One region of the Streptomyces sp. NPDC057445 genome, then DNA from elsewhere that is predicted to be linked to it. Evidence: predicted binding sites of a transcription regulator. Region 1 holds the regulator's gene; the other holds the start of a gene.
What was found. The regulator HspR, encoded in region 1, represses chaperone genes until heat shock. The targets are predictions, from matches to a motif close to TTGAGNNNNNNNNNCTCAA.

Region 1 (9,544 bases):
TCGTCGAGGGACTCGCCGAAGGCCATGTTCAGCATGGCCACGTTCTCCTGGCCGAGCTGCTGGAACAGGAACTCGTTGCCCAGGCGGCGCGGCGAGTCACCGGTGCACTTCTCCTCGCCGCCCATGATCGCGAACTTGACGCCCGCGATGTGCAGCAGCTCCGCGAAGGCCTTGGTGGTCTTCTTCGCGCGGTCCTCCAGGGCACCGGCGCAACCGACCCAGTACAGGTAGTCGACCTCGGAGAGGTCCTCGACGTCCTTGCCGACGACCGGGACCTCGAAGTCGACCTCCTTCGTCCACTCCAGGCGCTGCTTCTTGGCCAGGCCCCAGGGGTTGCCCTTCTTCTCCAGGTTCTTGAGCATCGTGCCCGCCTCGGACGGGAAGGCGCTCTCGATCATCACCTGGTAGCGGCGCATGTCGACGATGTGGTCGATGTGCTCGATGTCGACCGGGCACTGCTCCACGCACGCACCGCAGGTGGTGCAGGACCACAGCACGTCGGGGTCGATGACGCCGTTCTCCTCGGCGGTGCCGATGAGCGGCCGCTCGGCCTCGGCGAGGGCCGCGGCGGGAACGTCCTTGAGCTGCTCCGCGGAGGCCTTCTCCTCGCCCTCCATGGTCTTGCCGCCGCCGGCCAGCAGGTACGGCGCCTTGGCGTGCGCGTGGTCACGCAGCGACATGATCAGCAGCTTCGGCGACAGCGGCTTACCGGTGTTCCACGCGGGGCACTGCGACTGGCAACGGCCGCACTCGGTGCACGTGGAGAAGTCGAGGATGCCCTTCCAGGAGAACTGCTCCACCTGGGAGACGCCGAAGACGTCGTCGTCGCCCGGGTCCTCGAAGTCGATCGGCCTGCCTCCGCTGGTCATCGGCTGGAGCGCGCCCAGCGCGGTCTCGCCGGTGGCGTTCCGCTTGAACCAGATGTTCGGGAAACCGAGGAAGCGGTGCCACGCCACACCCATGTTGGTGTTCAGCGAGACCGTGATCATCCAGATCAGCGAGGTGCCGATCTTGATCATCGCGACGAGGTAGATCAGCGTCTGGAGGCTGGGGACGCTCAGGCCCTTGAAGGCCAGGACCAGCGGATACGAGACGAAGTACGCCGGCTCGTAGTGGTCCACGTGGTGGATCGCGCCCTCGAGGCCGCGCAGGGCCACGATCGCGAGGCCGATGGTGAGGATGACGTACTCGACGAAGTACGCCTGCCAGGCCTTGGAGCCCGCGAAGCGCGACTTGCGGCCGGCCCGGGAGGGCAGGTTCAGCAGCCGGATCGCCATCAGCACCAGGATGCCGAGGACCGTCATGATGCCGATGAACTCGATGTACATCTCGAACGGCAGGAAGCCGCCCAGCACCGGCAGGGTCCAGTCGGCCTGGAAGAGCTGGCCGTACGCCTGGGCGAGCGTCGGCGGCAGCGTCAGGAAGCCGATCGCGACGAACCAGTGGGCGAAGCCCACGATCCCCCAGCGGTTCATCCGGGTGTGGCCGAGGAACTCCTTGACCAGCGTGACCGTGCGCGCCTTGGGGTTGTCGGTGCGGCTGCCCGCGGGCACCGGCTGACCGAGCTTCACGAACCGGTAGATCTGCGTGACGGCTCGGGCGATGAGCGCAACGCCGACCACGGTCAGGACCATCGACACGATGATCGCGGCGAGTTGCATGGGGGCTCCTCGGGCCTGCGAGGTGGGGAATCAGCACTTACTAAGCGGTAACTTATTCAGTCCGTGCTGAGACTACCCAGATATTCGTTCGCACTGTAGTTGGGCAAGCGGTGATCTGCGTCGCTCAGGTCACCCTGAGTGCCGGACGTCCCGGGGGTGGGTCGTCCTGGGGGCGGCGCGGCCGGCGCATTGCCGGAAGCGTGCGCAGCAGAACCGCCAGATCCAGTCCGATCCAATGGTGCTCCACGTAGTGCTGATCCAGTATCGCGGGCTCGTCCCAGGGCATCGTGGAGTGACGGGCGAGCTGGGCCGGGCCGGTCAGACCCGGCTTGACGCTCTGCCGCCAGGGGGCGGCGGCACGCGGGTTTCCGGGAGCCAGGGCGGCCGGTCCGACCAGGGACATCCGGCCCCGTACGACATGGGGCAGCCTGGACAGCAGGTCCAGCCGGAAGCGGCGGGTGCGCAGGGAGCGGACCGTGAAGGGGCGGCCGTGGAGGCCGGCCTTCCTCTCGAGGACGAACGCGCCACCGGGTTTCCGGCGCAGCATCGCCGAGCAGACGGCCAGAGCGAGCAGCGGCGCCACGAGAACCAGCAGGGCGGTGCCGACAGTCAGATCGAGAAGACGCTTCGACCGCACGGTGTGCACGATCCTCACCTGACCGTTCTGTTGTTCTCTGTCATCTTCTGGCGCGTCTGTGAGCCTTTCGCGTGCTTTGTAGAACGATGGCATGGTGGGGGCGGGGGAGGCCAGAGGCCGCGCCGAGCGTCGTCTGCCGGGGCACGCACCATAGTTGAGCCTGCTCGACTCAGGTCTGTTGACGCGATGGTGCGAGTGATGCATCCTTGAGCGTGTCTCGCTCAGGTTTGTCTCCGGAAGGCCTGAGCGGGTGTCCCGGTCCATGCGTCCTTTCCGGCTGGGGCCCGGGGGCACGCGGCGAAGCCGCTCCTGACAGAGCCCTCGGAAGATTGCAGTACTCAAGTCCACTGGAGGAATCGAAATGGCACGTGCGGTCGGCATCGACCTGGGCACGACTAACTCCGTCGTCAGCGTTCTGGAGGGCGGCGAGCCCACCGTCATCACCAACGCCGAGGGCGCCAGGACCACGCCGTCCGTCGTCGCCTTCGCCAAGAACGGTGAGGTGCTCGTCGGAGAGGTCGCGAAGCGTCAGGCGGTCACCAACGTGGACCGGACCATCCGGTCCGTGAAGCGTCACATGGGCACCGATTGGAAGATCGAGCTCGACGGGAAGACCTTCAACCCGCAGCAGATGAGCGCCTTCATCCTGCAGAAGCTGAAGCGCGACGCGGAGTCGTACCTCGGCGAGAAGGTCACGGACGCGGTCATCACCGTCCCGGCGTACTTCAACGACTCCGAGCGCCAGGCCACCAAGGAGGCCGGCGAGATCGCGGGTCTCAACGTCCTGCGCATCGTCAACGAGCCGACCGCGGCCGCCCTGGCGTACGGCCTCGACAAGGACGACCAGACCATCCTGGTCTTCGACCTCGGTGGCGGTACCTTCGACGTCTCGCTCCTGGAGATCGGCGACGGTGTCGTCGAGGTGAAGGCCACCAACGGTGACAACCACCTCGGTGGTGACGACTGGGACCAGCGCGTCGTCGACTACCTGGTGAAGCAGTTCGCGAGCGGCCACGGCGTCGACCTGTCCAAGGACAAGATGGCTCTCCAGCGTCTCCGCGAGGCCGCGGAGAAGGCGAAGATCGAGCTGTCGTCCTCGACCGAGACGACGATCAACCTGCCCTACATCACGGCGTCCGCCGAGGGCCCGCTGCACCTGGACGAGAAGCTCACGCGCGCCCAGTTCCAGCAGCTCACCGCAGACCTGCTGGAGCGCTGCAAGACTCCGTTCCACAACGTCATCAAGGACGCGGGCATCCAGCTCTCCGAGATCGACCACGTCGTTCTCGTGGGTGGCTCGACCCGTATGCCGGCCGTCGCCGAGCTCGTCAAGGAGCTGACCGGCGGCAAGGAGGCCAACAAGGGTGTGAACCCGGACGAGGTCGTCGCCATCGGCGCCACGCTCCAGGCCGGTGTCCTCAAGGGTGAGGTCAAGGACGTCCTGCTCCTCGACGTGACCCCGCTGTCCCTCGGTATCGAGACCAAGGGCGGCATCATGACCAAGCTCATCGAGCGCAACACCACGATCCCGACGAAGCGCTCCGAGATCTTCACGACGGCCGAGGACAACCAGCCGTCCGTGCAGATCCAGGTCTACCAGGGCGAGCGCGAGATCGCGGCGTACAACAAGAAGCTCGGCATGTTCGAGCTGACCGGCCTTCCGCCGGCCCCGCGCGGCGTCCCGCAGATCGAGGTCTCCTTCGACATCGACGCCAACGGCATCATGCACGTGACCGCGAAGGACCTGGGCACGGGCAAGGAGCAGAAGATGACCGTCACCGGCGGTTCTTCGCTCGCCAAGGACGAGGTCGACCGGATGCGCCAGGAGGCCGAGCAGTACGCGGAGGAGGACCACCGCCGCCGCGAGGCCGCCGAGACCCGCAACCAGGCCGAGCAGCTCGTCTACCAGACGGAGAAGTTCCTCAAGGACAACGAGGACAAGGTCCCCGGTGAGGTCAAGACCGAGGTGGAGACCGCGGTCGAGGAGCTCAAGGAGAAGCTGAAGAGCGAGTCCGCAGAGGGCGACAACACTGCGGAGATCCGCACCGCGACCGAGAAGGTCGCGGCCGTCTCCCAGAAGCTCGGCCAGGCGATGTACGCCGACGCGCAGGCCGCACAGGCCGCGGGTGGTGCGGGCGACGCCGGGGCCGGCCAGCCCTCCGACAACGCTGACGATGTCGTCGACGCCGAGATCGTCGACGACGAGAAGGACCAGAAGGGCGGCGCTGCCTGATGACGGAGGAGACCCCGGGCTTCGACGAGCAGCCCGACGTCCCCTCCGGCGCCACTCCCGAAGAAGCGGCGCAGGCCGCCTCCCCCTCCGCGGAGGAGGGGGCGGCCACGGCCGGGGACGCAGCACAGAACGCGGCTCAGGCCGCGCAGTCGGCGCAGACCGCGGGACTGACGGCGCAGCTGGACCAGGTCCGTACGGCGCTCAACGAGCGCACGATGGACCTCCAGCGGCTCCAGGCCGAGTACCAGAACTACCGACGCCGCGTGGAGCGGGACCGGATCACGGTCAAGGAGATCGCCGTCGCGCAGCTCCTGACCGAGCTCCTGCCCGTCCTCGACGACATCGGCCGCGCCCGTGAGCACGGTGAACTGGTGGGCGGCTTCAAGTCGGTGGCGGAATCGCTGGAGACCGTCGCCGCCAAGATGGGCTTGCAGCAGTTCGGCAAGGAGGGCGAGCCCTTCGACCCGACGATCCACGAAGCCCTGATGCACTCGTACGCGCCGGACGTCACGGAGACGACCTGCGTCGCGATCCTGCAGCCGGGCTACCGGATCGGCGAACGGACCATCCGCCCCGCGCGGGTCGCGGTGGCCGAGCCCCAGCCGGGCGCGGCCCCCGCGGCGCCGAAGGAGGAGCGGCCGGCCGACGAGGAGAACGGTGGCCCGGACGAGGGCTGACGTGACCGGTTGCACATTGGTCCGGAAGGAGGGACGTCGATGAGCACGAAGGACTTCGTGGAGAAGGACTACTACAAGGTTCTCGGCGTCCCCAAGGACGCCACAGAGGCGGAGATCAAGAAGGCGTACCGGAAGCTCGCCCGCGAGTTCCACCCGGACGCCAACAAGGGCGACACCAAGGCCGAGGAGCGCTTCAAGGAGATCTCCGAGGCCAACGACGTGCTCGGTGACGCCAAGCGGCGCAAGGAGTACGACGAGGCGCGCGCCCTCTTCGGCAACGGCGGCTTCCGAGCCGGTCCCGGCGGCCCCGGCGGCACGTTCAACTTCGACCTGGGTGACCTCTTCGGGGGTACCACCCAGGCCGGAGGCGCCGGTGCCGGCGGCTTCGGCGGCGGTCTCGGAGACGTCTTCGGGGGACTGTTCAACCGCGGGGCCGGGACGGGCACGCGTACGCAGCCCCGCCGCGGCCAGGACATCGAGTCCGAGGTGACGCTCAGCTTCACCGAGGCGGTGGACGGGGCCACGGTCCCGCTGCGGATGTCCAGCCAGCAGCCCTGCAAGGCCTGTTCGGGCACCGGCGACAAGAACGGCACACCGCGCGTGTGCCCGACCTGTGTCGGCACCGGCCAGGTCTCGCGCGGCGGCAGCGGCTCGTTCTCGCTGACCGACCCGTGCGTGGACTGCAAGGGCCGCGGGCTCATCGCCCAGGATCCCTGCGAGGTCTGCAACGGCAGCGGCCGTGCCAGGTCCTCGCGCACCATGCAGGTCCGCATCCCGGCGGGAGTCTCCGACGGGCAGCGGATCCGGCTGCGCGGCAAGGGCGCGCCGGGCGAGCGCGGCGGCCCGGCCGGTGACCTGTACGTCGTCGTCCATGTCGACGCGCACCCGGTCTTCGGCCGCAAGGGCGACAACCTCACCGTCACGGTGCCGGTCTCCTTCACGGAGGCGGCGCTCGGCGGCGAGGTGAAGGTGCCGACGCTCGGCGGCCCCCCGGTCACGCTGAAACTGCCCTCCGGCACGCCCAACGGCCGTACGATGCGGGCCCGCGGCAAGGGCGCCGTCCGCAAGGACGGCACCCGAGGCGACCTTCTGGTCACCGTGGAGGTCGCGGTGCCGACCGAACTCGCCGACGAGGCGCGGGAGGCACTGGAGGCTTACCGGAAGGCGACTGCGAGCGAGGATCCGCGGGCAGAACTGTTCCAGGCTGCGAAGGGAGCGTGACCCATGGAGAGGGACGGCCGACGGCGTAATCCGTATCAGCTGACGGACGAGACCCCGGTGTACGTCATCTCGGTGGCGGCACAGCTCTCCGGCCTGCACCCACAGACCCTGCGGCAGTACGACCGCCTCGGCCTGGTCTCCCCGGACCGCACGGCGGGGCGCGGCCGGCGCTACTCGGCGCGCGACATCGACCTGCTGCGCCAGGTGCAGACGTTGTCGCAGGACGAGGGAATCAACCTCGCCGGCATCAAGCGCATCATCGAGCTGGAGAACCAGGTCGCGGCGCTCCAGGCCCACGTGGCCGAGCTCTCGTCGGCGGTCGAGGGCGCGGCGGCGGCGATGCAGCAGCGCGAGGCGCAGGTGCACGCGTCGTACCGGCGCGATCTGGTGCCTTATCAGGATGTGCAGCAGGCGAGCGCGCTGGTGGTGTGGCGGCCGAAGCCGAAGCCGAAGGCGGGCGGCTGACACCACGCCAGGAGAACGCGAAGGGGCCGGGAGAGCGAGCAGCTCTCCCGGCCCCTTCGACGTCGTGGCGGTCGTGCAGCCGGACGTCAGCCGTCGTCCCCCGCGTCCGTCGCCGCGGCAGGCGCCGATTCGGTGCCGTCCGCGTGGACCGCGGTCACCCGGTAGTGGTGCGCGACACCCCAAGGGGTGTTCGTGTCCGCGTAGAAGCGGTCCGTGGCGCTCAGCGGTTCGTCGGTCAGCCGGTCGTACGACCCGTTGTCCCCGTCCCAGCGGTAGACATGGAAGCCGGTCGCGCCTTCGCAGTCCTCGGCATGGCAGCTCCATGTGAGATCGGTCTGCCAGCTGTTGATCGTTTGCGCGGTCAGCTGCAGTGGCGCACCCGGTGGGGTCGGCTCCGTGGGAGTCCACAGGTCGACTTCCGTCACGGTGACGTAGGAGAAGGCCTCACCGTTGTCGAAGCGGGAGTTTCCGGACTCGTCGACGGCGACTACCGCGTAGCGCACGGTCTCGCCGTTCGCGGTGGCTTCGTCGAAGTGGAACAGGTCGTACCTGCCGACCTCCTCGACCAGGTGGTAGTCCCAGGTGCCCGCCGCGTACTTACCCCTGTAGACCCGGTACTTCTGGGTGCCGTCGCCCTCGTTCGGCCGCCACTCGACCGCGACGCCTTCCGCCTGCGGGGTGGCCTTCAGCCCCGTCACCGGAGCCGGTGCGAGGTCGTCGGGCGGGGCGACGGCGGAGGCGGTGCCGGACCTCACCGACTCGTTGCCGCTGTAGTCCACTGCGGTGACCGCGTAGTCGTACGTCTTGCCGTGGCGTACGTACGGGTCGGTGAATGTGGTGGTCCGCGCGTCGTCCTCGACGACCCGGCCGTTCCTGTAGACCTTGTAGCGGCGCAGGTCCTCGCTGTCCGAGGCGTTCCACTTCAGCACGATGCCGGTGCCGGGCACGGGCGTGGCCCTGAGACCGAGAGGCGGGAGCGGCGGATGGTTGCCGCGGGTGACCTCCCGTGCAGTTGAACGCGAGGAGACATTGCCTGCCGCGTCCACGGCCGCGACACGGTAGTTGTGGCTCAGCTGTTCCCGGGCGGTGGTGTCGGTCCAGGAGGTCGAGGTGACCGTGGCGACCTTGCGGTGGACCAGGGCCGAGTCGTCGTCCATGATCCGGCTCGCCCGGTAGACGTAGTAGCGCGCGGCACCCGTTGCCGGTTTCCATGCCAGCGCGATCCCGGGCGGGCCGTCGCTGACGGTGAGACCGGTGGGTGCGGCGGGCGGTGTCCGGTCGGTGCTGGTGACCGACCGGGCGGCCGAGCCGGGGGACTCGTTGCCCGCCTTGTCGACGGCGCGTACGACGTACTGGTACGCGGCACCGGTGGCGGGCGGGCTGTCGGTGTACGACGTCGTGGTGGGTGTGCCGATGCGGGTCCAGGTGCCGCTGCTGCCGACGCGGCGCAGGACGCGATAGCCGGCGAGGTCCATTTCCTTGCTGCGGGTCCAGGACAGTGCGGTCCGCTCGTTCGCGTACGAGGCGCGCAGACCGCCGGGCGCGAGGGGGGCCACCTTGTCCACGGCCGCCGTGGTGCGGGGCGTGTAGGCGAATGCGACGTTGGCGTTGCCGGTCCAGGCGGCGAAGTCGACGCGGAGGGTGTGGCGGCCCTGGGGGACCGAGACGTCGACGGTCCTCTTCTGCGTGGTGCTGACGTTGCGCCAGGCGTCGATCCTACGGACGCCGTCGACGTAGACGCGGATGCCGTCCTGCATGGTGGCGGTGAGGACGAAGGGCCCGCCGGAGCCGAAGTCCCGGGTCGTGGTCCAGCGGACGGAGAAGTTGTCCTTGGGGAGCGTGGCTCCGGCAGGGGCCCCGGTGCCGTAGTTCTCGCTGACGGCCGCGTCGCACGTGGTCAGCCTGGGCGTGCCCGTCAGGGTCGTGTTGGCGTGGTACGCCGCCTTCCACACGCCGTCCGCGCAGGAGACGGTGGCGGCTCGGGCGGTGGCCGGCAGGGCCAGTCCGGCTGCGGCTGCGCCCACGGCGGCGGCCGCGGCGCAGACAGCGCGAAAACGATGGTGCATGGGTATCGGTGGGTCGCTCTCGGTCGTGGGGAGCGTGGGGGGCGGCACCGGGCCGTGGGGGCTGCCGGTCGTGATGATCGCACGCCTGTGCGCGCCTGTCAGCCCTGTTCCGCGGCGCCGACCGCGCCCTGGTGCCGTGCTCCGTTCGCCGGGAGCCGTCCCGGGTGTGCCCGGGCGGTGGAGGCCCTCATTGCTCCCGGTCCAGGATCCCGGACCGGGCGATCAGATAGCCGAGTTGCGCCCGCGAACCGCTGCCGAGCGAGGAGGCCAGTTTCGCGATGTGGGCGCGGCAGGTGCGGACGTTCATTCCGAGGCGGCGCGCGATGGCCTCGTCGACATGACCCTCCACGAGGAGCCTGGCTATGGCCCGTTGGACCCCGCTGATGCCGTTGACGTTGGGTTCGTACGTCACCGGGTCGTCGAGCGGTATCGCCTGCATCCAGAACTGGTCGAAGACGCCGACGAGATACTCGACGAGGCCCGGGTGGTGCAGCTCCAGCGCGACCTGGCGGTCCCGGCTGGCCGGGACGAAGGCGACCTTGCGGTCCACGATGATCAGCCGGTCGATGATCTCCTCCAGCGTG
Region 2 (9,544 bases), on a different contig from region 1:
CAGGACCGCGCGCAGCGCCGCGATGGGGGTGCGCAGCTCGTGGGAGACATTGGCGACCAGCTCCTTGCGGTGCCGGTCCACCGACTCGAGATCGTCGGCCATCACGTTGATGGTGTTCGCGAGGTCGCCGAGCTCGTCCCGGCGGTCGGCGCCGCTCACACGGCGGGTGTAGTCACCGTGGGAGATCGACTTCGCCACGGTGTTCATCTCGTCCAGCGGGGCGGTCAGGCCGTGCGCCACGAACTGCGTGATCAGCAGGGTCGTGATCATCGCGAAGACGGTGATGTAGCGCAGCTCGGCCCCGGTCCTGAAGGCGACCAGCGCCAGCCCGGAAGTGATCAGCACCGACATCACGACCAGCGCGCCGAGCTTGGTCTTGATCGAGATCTCCACCGAGCCCAACTCGGACCGCAGCCGGCTCAGCCGGCTCATGGGGCCGGGGTCTCCAGCGCGTAGCCGACGCCGTGGACGGTACGGATCCGCTCGGCGCCGATCTTGCGGCGCAGCGCCTTGATGTGGCTGTCCACCGTGCGCGTACCGGACGCGTCGGCCCAGTCCCAGACCTCGGCGAGCAGCTGCTCGCGCGAGAGAACCGCGCGCGGCGTGTTCGCGAGGCAGACGAGCAGGTCGAACTCGGTCGGGGTGAGATGCACGTCGTCACTCTTGACGCGGACCCGGCGCTGGGCGTGGTCGATCTCCAGTTCGCCGAGACGCATGATGCCGCTGCGGGGCGTCACGGCGGCCAGCGCCGCACGCTCCACCCGGCGCAGCAGGACATGCACCCGGGCCGCCAGCTCACGCATCGAGAACGGCTTGGTCATGTAGTCGTCGGCCCCGACACCGAGGCCGACCAGCATGTCGGTCTCGTCGTCGCGGGCTGTGAGCATCAGCACAGGCACCGGACGCTGCGCCTGGACCCGTCGGCAGACCTCCAGGCCGTCGAAGCCGGGGAGCATCACGTCGAGGACCATCAGATCCGGCTGCCACGCCTCCGCCGCGTCGACGGCGGCAGGTCCGTCCGTGGCCGTCTGCACCAGGAAGCCCTCGGCGCGCAGTCGCGCGCCGATGGCCTCGACGATGGTGCTGTCGTCCTCGACCACCAGCACCCGGCGCTGGGCACTGGCCGTCGAATACGACGCGGCGCCGTTGTTGCTGGTGTGTGTTTGCTCCATCGCCCCGCCCCTGTCGCGCACTGCGAGCTGCGTGTAGATCCGTGTGTCAGGTCAGGTCAGCGTAAAGGCATCGCTCGGCTCCCGGCTACGCAGGGCGAACAGCGAGATGGACCACGTCAGGTACGCCTCGGGCAACTTGGATCTCTTCCGTACTTACCCCGGTGAATCCGGCATTCCGCATTGACTTCTCGAAATCGGCGGAGGGCTGGGCGGACCACACGGCGAGCACTCCGCCCGGCCTCAACCGCCTTGCGCAGGCGGCCAGTCCGGCCGGTGAGTAGAGGCTTTCGTTGCCCTCGGTGACGGTCCAGTCGGGGCCGTTGTCGATGTCCAGGCAGAGCGCGTCATATGTGTCGGAAGTGTTATGGAGGTACTCGACGAGATCCGCGTGAACGACCACGGTCCGCGGGTCGGCGAGGGCCGCGCCGGAGATCGCGGCGAGCGGACCGGAGCGGTGCCAGTCGATGATCGCCTGCTCACGCTCGACGACGGTGATCCGGGCCCAGGCGGGACTTGCGGCGGCATGGGCCAGCGAGAATCCGACGCCGAGGCCGCCGATGAGTACGGCCGCTGCCGGGCGGCCCCCGAGGGCGCCGAGCGCGGCGTCGATCAGCAGCCGCTCCGAGCGGCCGTCGGACGTGTCCATGAGGAAACAGCCGTTGGCGATGATCTCGTGCACCGGCCCGTCCCCGTCCCCGGCGCCCTGGCGTCGCCGCAGTGCGACCTCGCCGTAGGGACCCTCGCGCCGGTCGAGCGTGATGGGCGTCTGCGGGACTGGGAACGTCATGGTCCATACCTCCGGCGGCCGGCGACGACGACTCGGATCGGAGCCGTCCTGTCCGCCGGAAACCCGCCGGAACAGAGCGCCTACCCGCCCGACCGCTGTTCACACCACGGATCGTGGGCCCGGCCCCCCTCGCGTCGGCCGGGACCACGATCCGTGGTCGGGTTCCCCGGCCGGGCCACCCGGCCCCGGGGCGGGCGCCGCGCCACGCATACAGGCACGCGCCCGCGACGAACAGCCCCGCGGCAGCCGCCCAGGCCCCGGGCTGCGCGCCCGGCTGCACCGCCCAGATCCGGGCGGCACCGCCGTGGAACCAGGGCGCGGCCGTCAGGGCGGCGGCGAGGCACGCGAACGCGGGGAGCCGGCTGAGCCGCGCACCGATCACGACGGCAGCGGCGGCCGTGATGCCGATGGCGCCGAACGCGCCACGCGCCATGACCGGGGCGCCGGACCCGGCCCCGAGCACCGCGAACGCCAGTGTGGGCCGAGCGCAGGAAGCTGTTCTCCATCCGGGCCGAAATGTGGTGGGGCCCAGCCAATAGGTCACAGCCTCGTCGACCCGATGCGCGCTGGTCGTTGCTGCGTGCGCACTCCTTGGAGTACCCGGTCAGTGCCGCGGCGGCCTCCCAGGCGTACTCACGCAGCCATCGCTCCCGGAGGGGCGACCGGTTCACGGGAGGGATGGTTGCCCGGTGTGGCGCACGTCATGGACGCGGGCGTGATGATCGAGTTGGCTGGGCAGGGTCCCGGGGCTGTGGATGCGACGCCGACACGAAGGAGCCATACGTGGTGCAGCGGCTTGAGCCACGTGAACTGCTGGGCGGCATCCCGCGCCAGCGGCCGACGCAGCACGGCCGGACGGCACCCGCGCGCGAAGACCGCGGCGCTCCCGCACCGGCGCCCGTGCCGGCACCCGCACCCGCACCGGCAGAGTCACCCGCACCGGAGAGCCGCAGCGTTTCCGCGAAGGTCCGCGCCCGGGGGGTCGGCCGTCTCCTCCCCACTCCGGTCGGCACCCCCTTCACCTTCTGGTACGCCGTCGTCCTCCTCGCCACGTCCCTCTACACCGATTACGGTGACCCGGCCACCGTCTCCGCCCTGCTGCGCGGCTCCAGTACCGATGTCGCGCATCTCGCCACCACCCCGCTGCTCGTGCTGGTCGCCAGCGCCCTGTGGGTGGCGGGCGGGCTCGCGTCCGCGTACGCCGTCGGATTCGTCTTCGTGCTCACCGCACTGGAGCGGCGTATCGGAGGGTGGCGCGCAGCCGCGGTGTTCCTGGGCGGTCACGTGGCGGCCACCCTTGCGACGGAGCTCCCGGTCGGGCTGTCCGTCATGGCCGGGCACCTTCCGGGAACCTCGCTGCAGCGCCTCGACTACGGGATCAGCTTCGGCCTGCTGACGTGTGTCGGAGCGCTGGCCGGACTGCTCGGCCCGATGGCGCGGTCGGTGGTGCTCGGCTGGGTCTCCGTGGTGCTCCTCGGGGACCTCCTCACCTACGAGGACCCGCTCAGCAACTGGGGTCATCCGCTCGCGCTGCTGGCCGGTATCGCGGCCTGGCCCGTCGTGCGCCGGTGGGCGCGTGACAGGGCGGTGGCACGCCGCGCTCACTCCGGCTTCGCGTCGTAGAACACGCTGACCAGCGGCGCGACCGAGCGCCACCCCAGGGACTCGTACAGCGCCCGCCCGTCGGTCGTCCCGCCCAGCACGCCTACGGTGGCGCCCTGCTCGACCGCCGCGTTCTGGAGCGTGCGCATGACGACGCTGCCAAGACCCTTGCGACGGTGTTCGGGGGCCGTCTCGACCTGGTCGACGACGGCCTCTCCCGTCACGCTGCCCAGGGCGATCTGGCCGCGCGCCGCGAAACTTCCGTCCTCCGTGGTGATCAGCGCCCGGGTGACCCCGCCGCGTGTCCATGCCTTCAGCCGGTGCCCGGACGGTACGACGGCCTCGGTCCGACGGAGCCCGGCCGTCATCAGGAAGCCCGGCTCGTCGGTCGTCCAGTCGGGGCCCAGCCAGGCCAGGACCTTCTCCGGCTCCTCGAAGACCTTGAGCCAGTGCCCCGGAATCCGCGACGCCCCGGCGGCCTCGCGGACGGAGGACTCCGCACGGGCGGTGAGGACACCGCGGCTGGTGTGCCGGGGAAGCCCGACGTCGACCGTGAAGCCCCAGGACACGGCCACCGGCTCCGCGGCACCCCGTGAGACGACCCAGCCGTCTACCCAGGCCCCGATCAAGCGCGTAAGAGATGAATCGGTCATGGAGCTATTACATCGGCTGGTCGCCGGTCGTGGTGTGTGTGATCGCTCACAGCGGAACGCCGCGGGGGAACATTCACCGTCCCCCCTGCATTGAGTCCGTACAACTCAACTTGAATGCCGAAGGGGAGATCATGGCTTCGACGTCCACACCGCTCACTCTGCCTGTGCTGCCGCTCGACGACGAGGTCGTGCTGCCCGGCATGGTGGTGCCGCTCGACCTGTCCGACGCCGATGTACGGGCCGCGGTGGAGGCTGCCCAGGCAGCCGCCGGATCGGAGCCCGGCAAGCCCAGGGTCCTGCTCGTGCCACGCGTCGACGGAACCTACGCCGCGACCGGAGTGCTCGGCACCGTCGAGCAGGTCGGCCGGCTGTCCGACGGCGACCCCGGCGCCCTGATCCGCGGGCACAGCCGTGTGCGCATCGGCGCGGGCACGACCGGCCCCGGAGCGGCCCTCTGGGTGGAGGGCATCCGTGTCGAGGAGATCGTGCCCGACCCGCTGCCCGGATCCGTGGCCGAGCTCGTCAAGGAGTACAAGGCACTCGCCACCAGCTGGCTGAGGAAGCGCGGCGCATGGCAGATCGTCGACCGCGTCCAGCAGATCGACGACATCTCGGCACTCGCCGACAACTCCGGATACTCGCCGTTCCTCACCACCGCCCAGAAGGTGGAGCTGCTGGACACCGCCGACCCGGTCGCCCGGCTCAAGCTGGCCACAGAACAGCTCCGCGAGCACCTCGCCGAGCAGGACGTCGCGGAGTCCATCGCCAAGGACGTCCAGGAGGGCGTCGACAAGCAGCAGCGTGAATTCCTGCTGCGCCGCCAGCTCGAAGCGGTACGCAAGGAGCTGCGCGAGATCAACGGCGAGTCCGAGGGTGAGGAGTCCGACGATTACCGCACCCGGGTCGAGGCCGCAGACCTCCCCGAGAAGGTCCGCGAGGCGGCGCTCAAGGAGGTCGACAAGCTCGAGCGTTCCAGCGACCAGAGCCCCGAGGGGTCCTGGATCCGTACCTGGCTCGACACGGTCCTCGAACTGCCGTGGAACGAGCACACGGAGGACGCGTACGACATCCAGGGCGCCAAGACGGTCCTGGACGCCGAGCACGCGGGCCTGGACGACGTGAAGGAGCGCATCACCGAATACCTCGCGGTGCGCAAGCGGCGCGCGGACCGGGGCCTCGGCGTGGTCGGCGGACGGCGCGGGGGCGCGGTTCTCGCGCTCGTGGGTCCGCCCGGCGTCGGCAAGACCTCGCTCGGCGAATCCGTCGCGCACGCGATGGGACGCAAGTTCGTCCGGGTCGCGCTCGGCGGTGTCCGGGACGAGGCGGAGATCCGGGGCCACCGGCGTACGTACGTCGGCGCGCTGCCCGGCCGTATCGTCCGCGCCATCAAGGAGGCCGGGTCGATGAACCCGGTGGTCCTGCTCGACGAGATCGACAAGGTCGGCTCCGACTTCCGGGGCGACCCGGCGGCGGCGCTCCTCGAGGTCCTGGACCCGGCGCAGAACCACACCTTCCGCGACCACTACCTGGAGGTCGAACTCGACCTGAGCGACGTCGTCTTCCTGGCCACCGCGAATGTGCTGGAGTCCATCCCGGAGGCGCTGCTCGACCGGATGGAGCTGGTCAGGCTCGACGGGTACACCGAGGACGAGAAGGTCGTCATCGCCCGCGACCACCTGCTCCCGCGCCAGCTGGAGCGGGCGGGTCTGGCCGAGGGCGAGGTCACGATCGACGAGTCCGCGCTGCGCAAGCTCGCGGGCGAGTACACCCGCGAGGCGGGCGTACGGAACCTGGAGCGTGCGGTCGCACGGCTGCTGCGGAAGGTCGCGGCCCAGCACGAGCTCGGCGAGCGGGAACTGCCGTTCACCGTCGCCGACGGCGATCTGAGGGGCCTGATCGGCCGGCCGCACCATGTTCCGGAGTCCGCCCAGGACCCGGCCGAGCGCCGCACGGCCGTGCCGGGCGTGGCCACGGGGCTCGCGGTCACCGGCGCGGGCGGCGACGTCCTGTACGTGGAGGCGTCGCTGGCCGACCCCGAGACCGGAGCCGCGGGGCTGACCCTGACCGGCCAGCTCGGCGACGTGATGAAGGAGTCCGCGCAGATCGCGCTGAGCTTCCTCCGCTCGCACGGCGCGGAACTGGAGCTGCCGGTCGCCGATCTCAAGGACCGGGGCGTGCACATCCACTTCCCGGCGGGCGCGGTCCCCAAGGACGGGCCGAGCGCGGGCATCACGATGACGACGGCGCTGGCATCGCTGCTCTCCGGCCGGCAGGTCCGTACGGATGTCGCGATGACCGGTGAGGTGTCGCTGACCGGACGGGTGCTCCCGATCGGCGGTCTGAAGCAGAAGCTGCTGGCCGCGCACCGGGCGGGGACCACGACGGTCGTGATCCCCAAGCGGAACGAGGCCGACCTGGACGACGTCCCGGCCGAGGTTCTGGAGAAGCTGGAGGTCCACCCCGTGACGGACGTCCGCCAGGTGCTGGAGATCGCCCTGGCCCCGGCGGAAGTCCCGGTGACCGCCGCGGCGTAACGCCCGCGCGGTTGCCGCCACTCCCTGGAGGAGGCCCCGAAGCCCACCGGCCCGGCCCCGGCATTGCGCCGGGGCCGGGCCGTCGGCATGTCCGGTGTGTGCCCCGCAGCGCGCCCCCTCGCCGGCCGGTTCCTGTGCGGTGGGGTCCGGGTGCCCTTGCGGATTGCCCGCTCGTACGGGTGGCGGGCCGCATCCGGCTGCGGGGCGGCTTCCGCGCCGCCGGGGCCGAAGCCCGGCAGGGCAGCCCGCTGGCGCCGGGTCGGGTCGGGGCGGATGCCGCCGGTAAGGCCCGCCCGCACGGCGGCCCCGTACGTCCGCGCGGGTCCTTCCGGTCCCGCCTGCACCGGGGCGCCGCGCGCGGGTGCGCCACCGCACGCGTTCCGTACCCCGTCCGACTGGCCGCTTCGGCGGGGCAGGTTTGGCCGGTCAGCCGGTCCGGCGGCCGTGGCTTGCCGCCGATGGGGGGCTGAGGGTGTGCCGTCGATCTGGACTTCGGCGTCCGGGCGGCTCTTGAAGCGGTCCCCGCTCGTGTCGGGTCGGGGCGGAGCCGCCGGTAAAGCCCAGCCGCACGGCGGCCCCGTACGCCCGCGCGGGTCCTTCCGGTCCCGCCTGTTCCGGGGCGCCGCGCGCGGGTGCGCCACCGCACGCGTTGCGGGCCGGTGGTCCGGCCGACCGCCCGCGCCGCAGCGGGGCGCGGCGGCCCTGGTTCGCCAAGACTGCGGGGAGCCGCGTCGGCGCCGTCGGTCCGGACGACGGCGTCCGTGCGGTCGCCCAGCGGGTCAGCCGGATGCGGGGAGACACGTGTGCGCCGGTAAGGGGATCGTCCGCGTGCGCGCGATGCGCGGGTCTTGCTCCTGCCGGCGCCCGCTCGCGCTCAGACGTCGAGCCAGCCCCGGAGCGTTGCCTGCGCCCCGGCCTGGAAGCGGGTCTCGGCGCCCAGGGACTCCAGCAGTCGGCTGATGCGCCGGCGGGCCGTGTGCACATGCACCCCGAGCCGGCGGGCGATCGCCTCGTCCTTGAGACCGGCTGCCAGCAGCGTCAGCAGTTCCTTCTGCGGCGCGGCGAGCGGCGCGCCGCAGCCGCTCAGCGGGGTGGCCCTGTCCCACACGGTCTCGAAGAGCGGCACCAGTGCGTTGCCGAGCAGGGCGTCACCGATCACCAGTGCCGACGCCGTCGGATCGGCCGCGTCGCTCGGCGGCAGGAGGGTGATCCGCCGGTCGACGGCGATCAGCTTGGTCGGTACGTCCGGGGCGACCCGGGCCCGCAGGCCCCTCTCCATCAGGGCCGTCACCATGTGCATCTCCTCAGGGGTCGCGAGCCCCTCGGGGTCGAACACGGTACGGACCTCGACCCCGCGTTTCAGCAGTCCCTCGATGTCCAGGCCGGGCGGCGGTGAAGTCCCGTCCCCCAGTTGCCCTCTGACATACGGCGGCCGGTCCAGGATGACGACCTCGCGTTCCGCCGACGCGAGCAGGAGATCGGCCCGCTCGCCGATCTCCCGCCGCCCCGTGACCACCTCGATACCGCTCTCGGGAACCGTCGTGGAGCCCGACATCAGTCGGCCGGCAAGCTGATCGGCGGACATACGTAATCGCTCGAGTTCGGCTGATTTCATATGCAGTTCGGCCTGGCGGCGGTGAATGAGCGTACGGATCGCGGCGGCCGGCGCGGCAGGCCGGGGAAGCGCCCCGCAGTCGCGGGACGGCAGTGCGAGACCCTGCTCGACCAGCCGGTCGAGAGCCGCCTCCAACTGGTCCCGTGGCAGCTCCAGCAGGCGCGCCAACTCCTCGGCGCCCGCCGCGCGTTCCTTGAGCAGGGCCTCGTACGCCAACTCCTCGGCCGCCCCAAGGCCAAGGGTGTGCAGCTCCCCCTCGATCATGTTGCGGATTCTCACTCCGTCTTCACAGGACACACAAGTGTGCATGTCCACTTGTGAACGCACTTGGCTCATTGCTGCGTTGGCGGCCCACATGTTGCATGGCCATGACCACCTGAACCGGCTCTGACCAAGCACGCGGGAGGGGTACGTACTGTGCGCAAGCCCAGCAACAGCCATGGAAGACCAGGATCGGGCGCATCCAGGGGAGCGGGAATCGCCGCACTCCTGGCAGCTGCCGGACTTCTGATCACCGCGGTCCCGGCCCAGGCGGCGACGCCGCCCCCGGCACCGCCCGTCGACGTCATTCCGGGTGACGACACCGCGACACCCGCCCTCGTCGACGGTCTGCGTGAGGCCGTGGACGCGAAGGCCGCCCCCGCGGACGCCGCCCTCGGGCACCTGGCCGCCAAGGAGAGCCGCTACCGCATCGCCGAGCCGGAGCGCGACCTGGCGCCCTTGCAGACGCTGAAGCACGGCGCCGACGAGACCGTACGGCTCCAGCAGAAGCACCACGGGGTCCCGGTCCTCGGCGGCCAGTACGTCGTACGGATGGAGAGCAAGGGCGGCAAGCGCGTCGTCACGGGCACCTCCGGCCAGTACTTCACGGGCCTCAGCACCGCCACGGAGCCGTCCGTCGACAAGGACGTGGCTGTACGCCGTGCGGTCTCCGCCACCGCCGAGCGGATCGGCGGGGGACAGCTCACCAAGGCAGACGCGGTGCGCAAGGAGGGGGAGAAGTCCGCGAAGGCGGCGGCGCTCGCCGGCACCGCGGGCGGTCTCGTCGTCATCCCGCGCGGCGACGGCGTACTCGCGTACCACGTGACCGTGCGCGGCACGAACGCCGCGACCGGTGAGCCGGTACTGCAGCACGTCTACGTCGACGCGGCTTCCGGCTATCCGGTGCTGCAGTACAGCGG

Region 2: lon (endopeptidase La) is a predicted target of HspR. The motif match lies at 4,305-4,323, and genes of this name have one in related genera.

What each region holds. Positions count from the first base shown of each region.
Region 1 is NZ_JBHVDH010000006.1:43,847-53,390, reverse strand. Features, by position in the region: gene ACFU5O_RS15925 (heterodisulfide reductase-related iron-sulfur binding cluster) at 1-1,661, opposite strand, end outside; gene ACFU5O_RS15920 (sugar transferase) at 1,786-2,307, opposite strand; gene dnaK (molecular chaperone DnaK) at 2,660-4,531, shown strand; gene grpE (nucleotide exchange factor GrpE) at 4,531-5,208, shown strand; gene dnaJ (molecular chaperone DnaJ) at 5,248-6,429, shown strand; gene ACFU5O_RS15900 (heat shock protein transcriptional repressor HspR) at 6,433-6,894, shown strand; gene ACFU5O_RS15895 (PA14 domain-containing protein) at 6,981-8,960, opposite strand; gene ACFU5O_RS15890 (helix-turn-helix transcriptional regulator) at 9,148-9,544, opposite strand, start outside.
Region 2 is NZ_JBHVDH010000018.1:113,103-122,646, forward strand. Features, by position in the region: gene ACFU5O_RS28795 (ATP-binding protein) at 1-432, opposite strand, end outside; gene ACFU5O_RS28800 (response regulator transcription factor) at 429-1,172, opposite strand; gene ACFU5O_RS28805 (spermidine synthase) at 1,258-1,959, opposite strand; gene ACFU5O_RS28810 (rhomboid-like protein) at 2,743-3,582, shown strand; gene ACFU5O_RS28815 (GNAT family N-acetyltransferase) at 3,561-4,214, opposite strand; gene lon (endopeptidase La) at 4,346-6,748, shown strand; gene ACFU5O_RS28825 (helix-turn-helix domain-containing protein) at 7,623-8,627, opposite strand; gene ACFU5O_RS28830 (M4 family metallopeptidase) at 8,781-9,544, shown strand, end outside.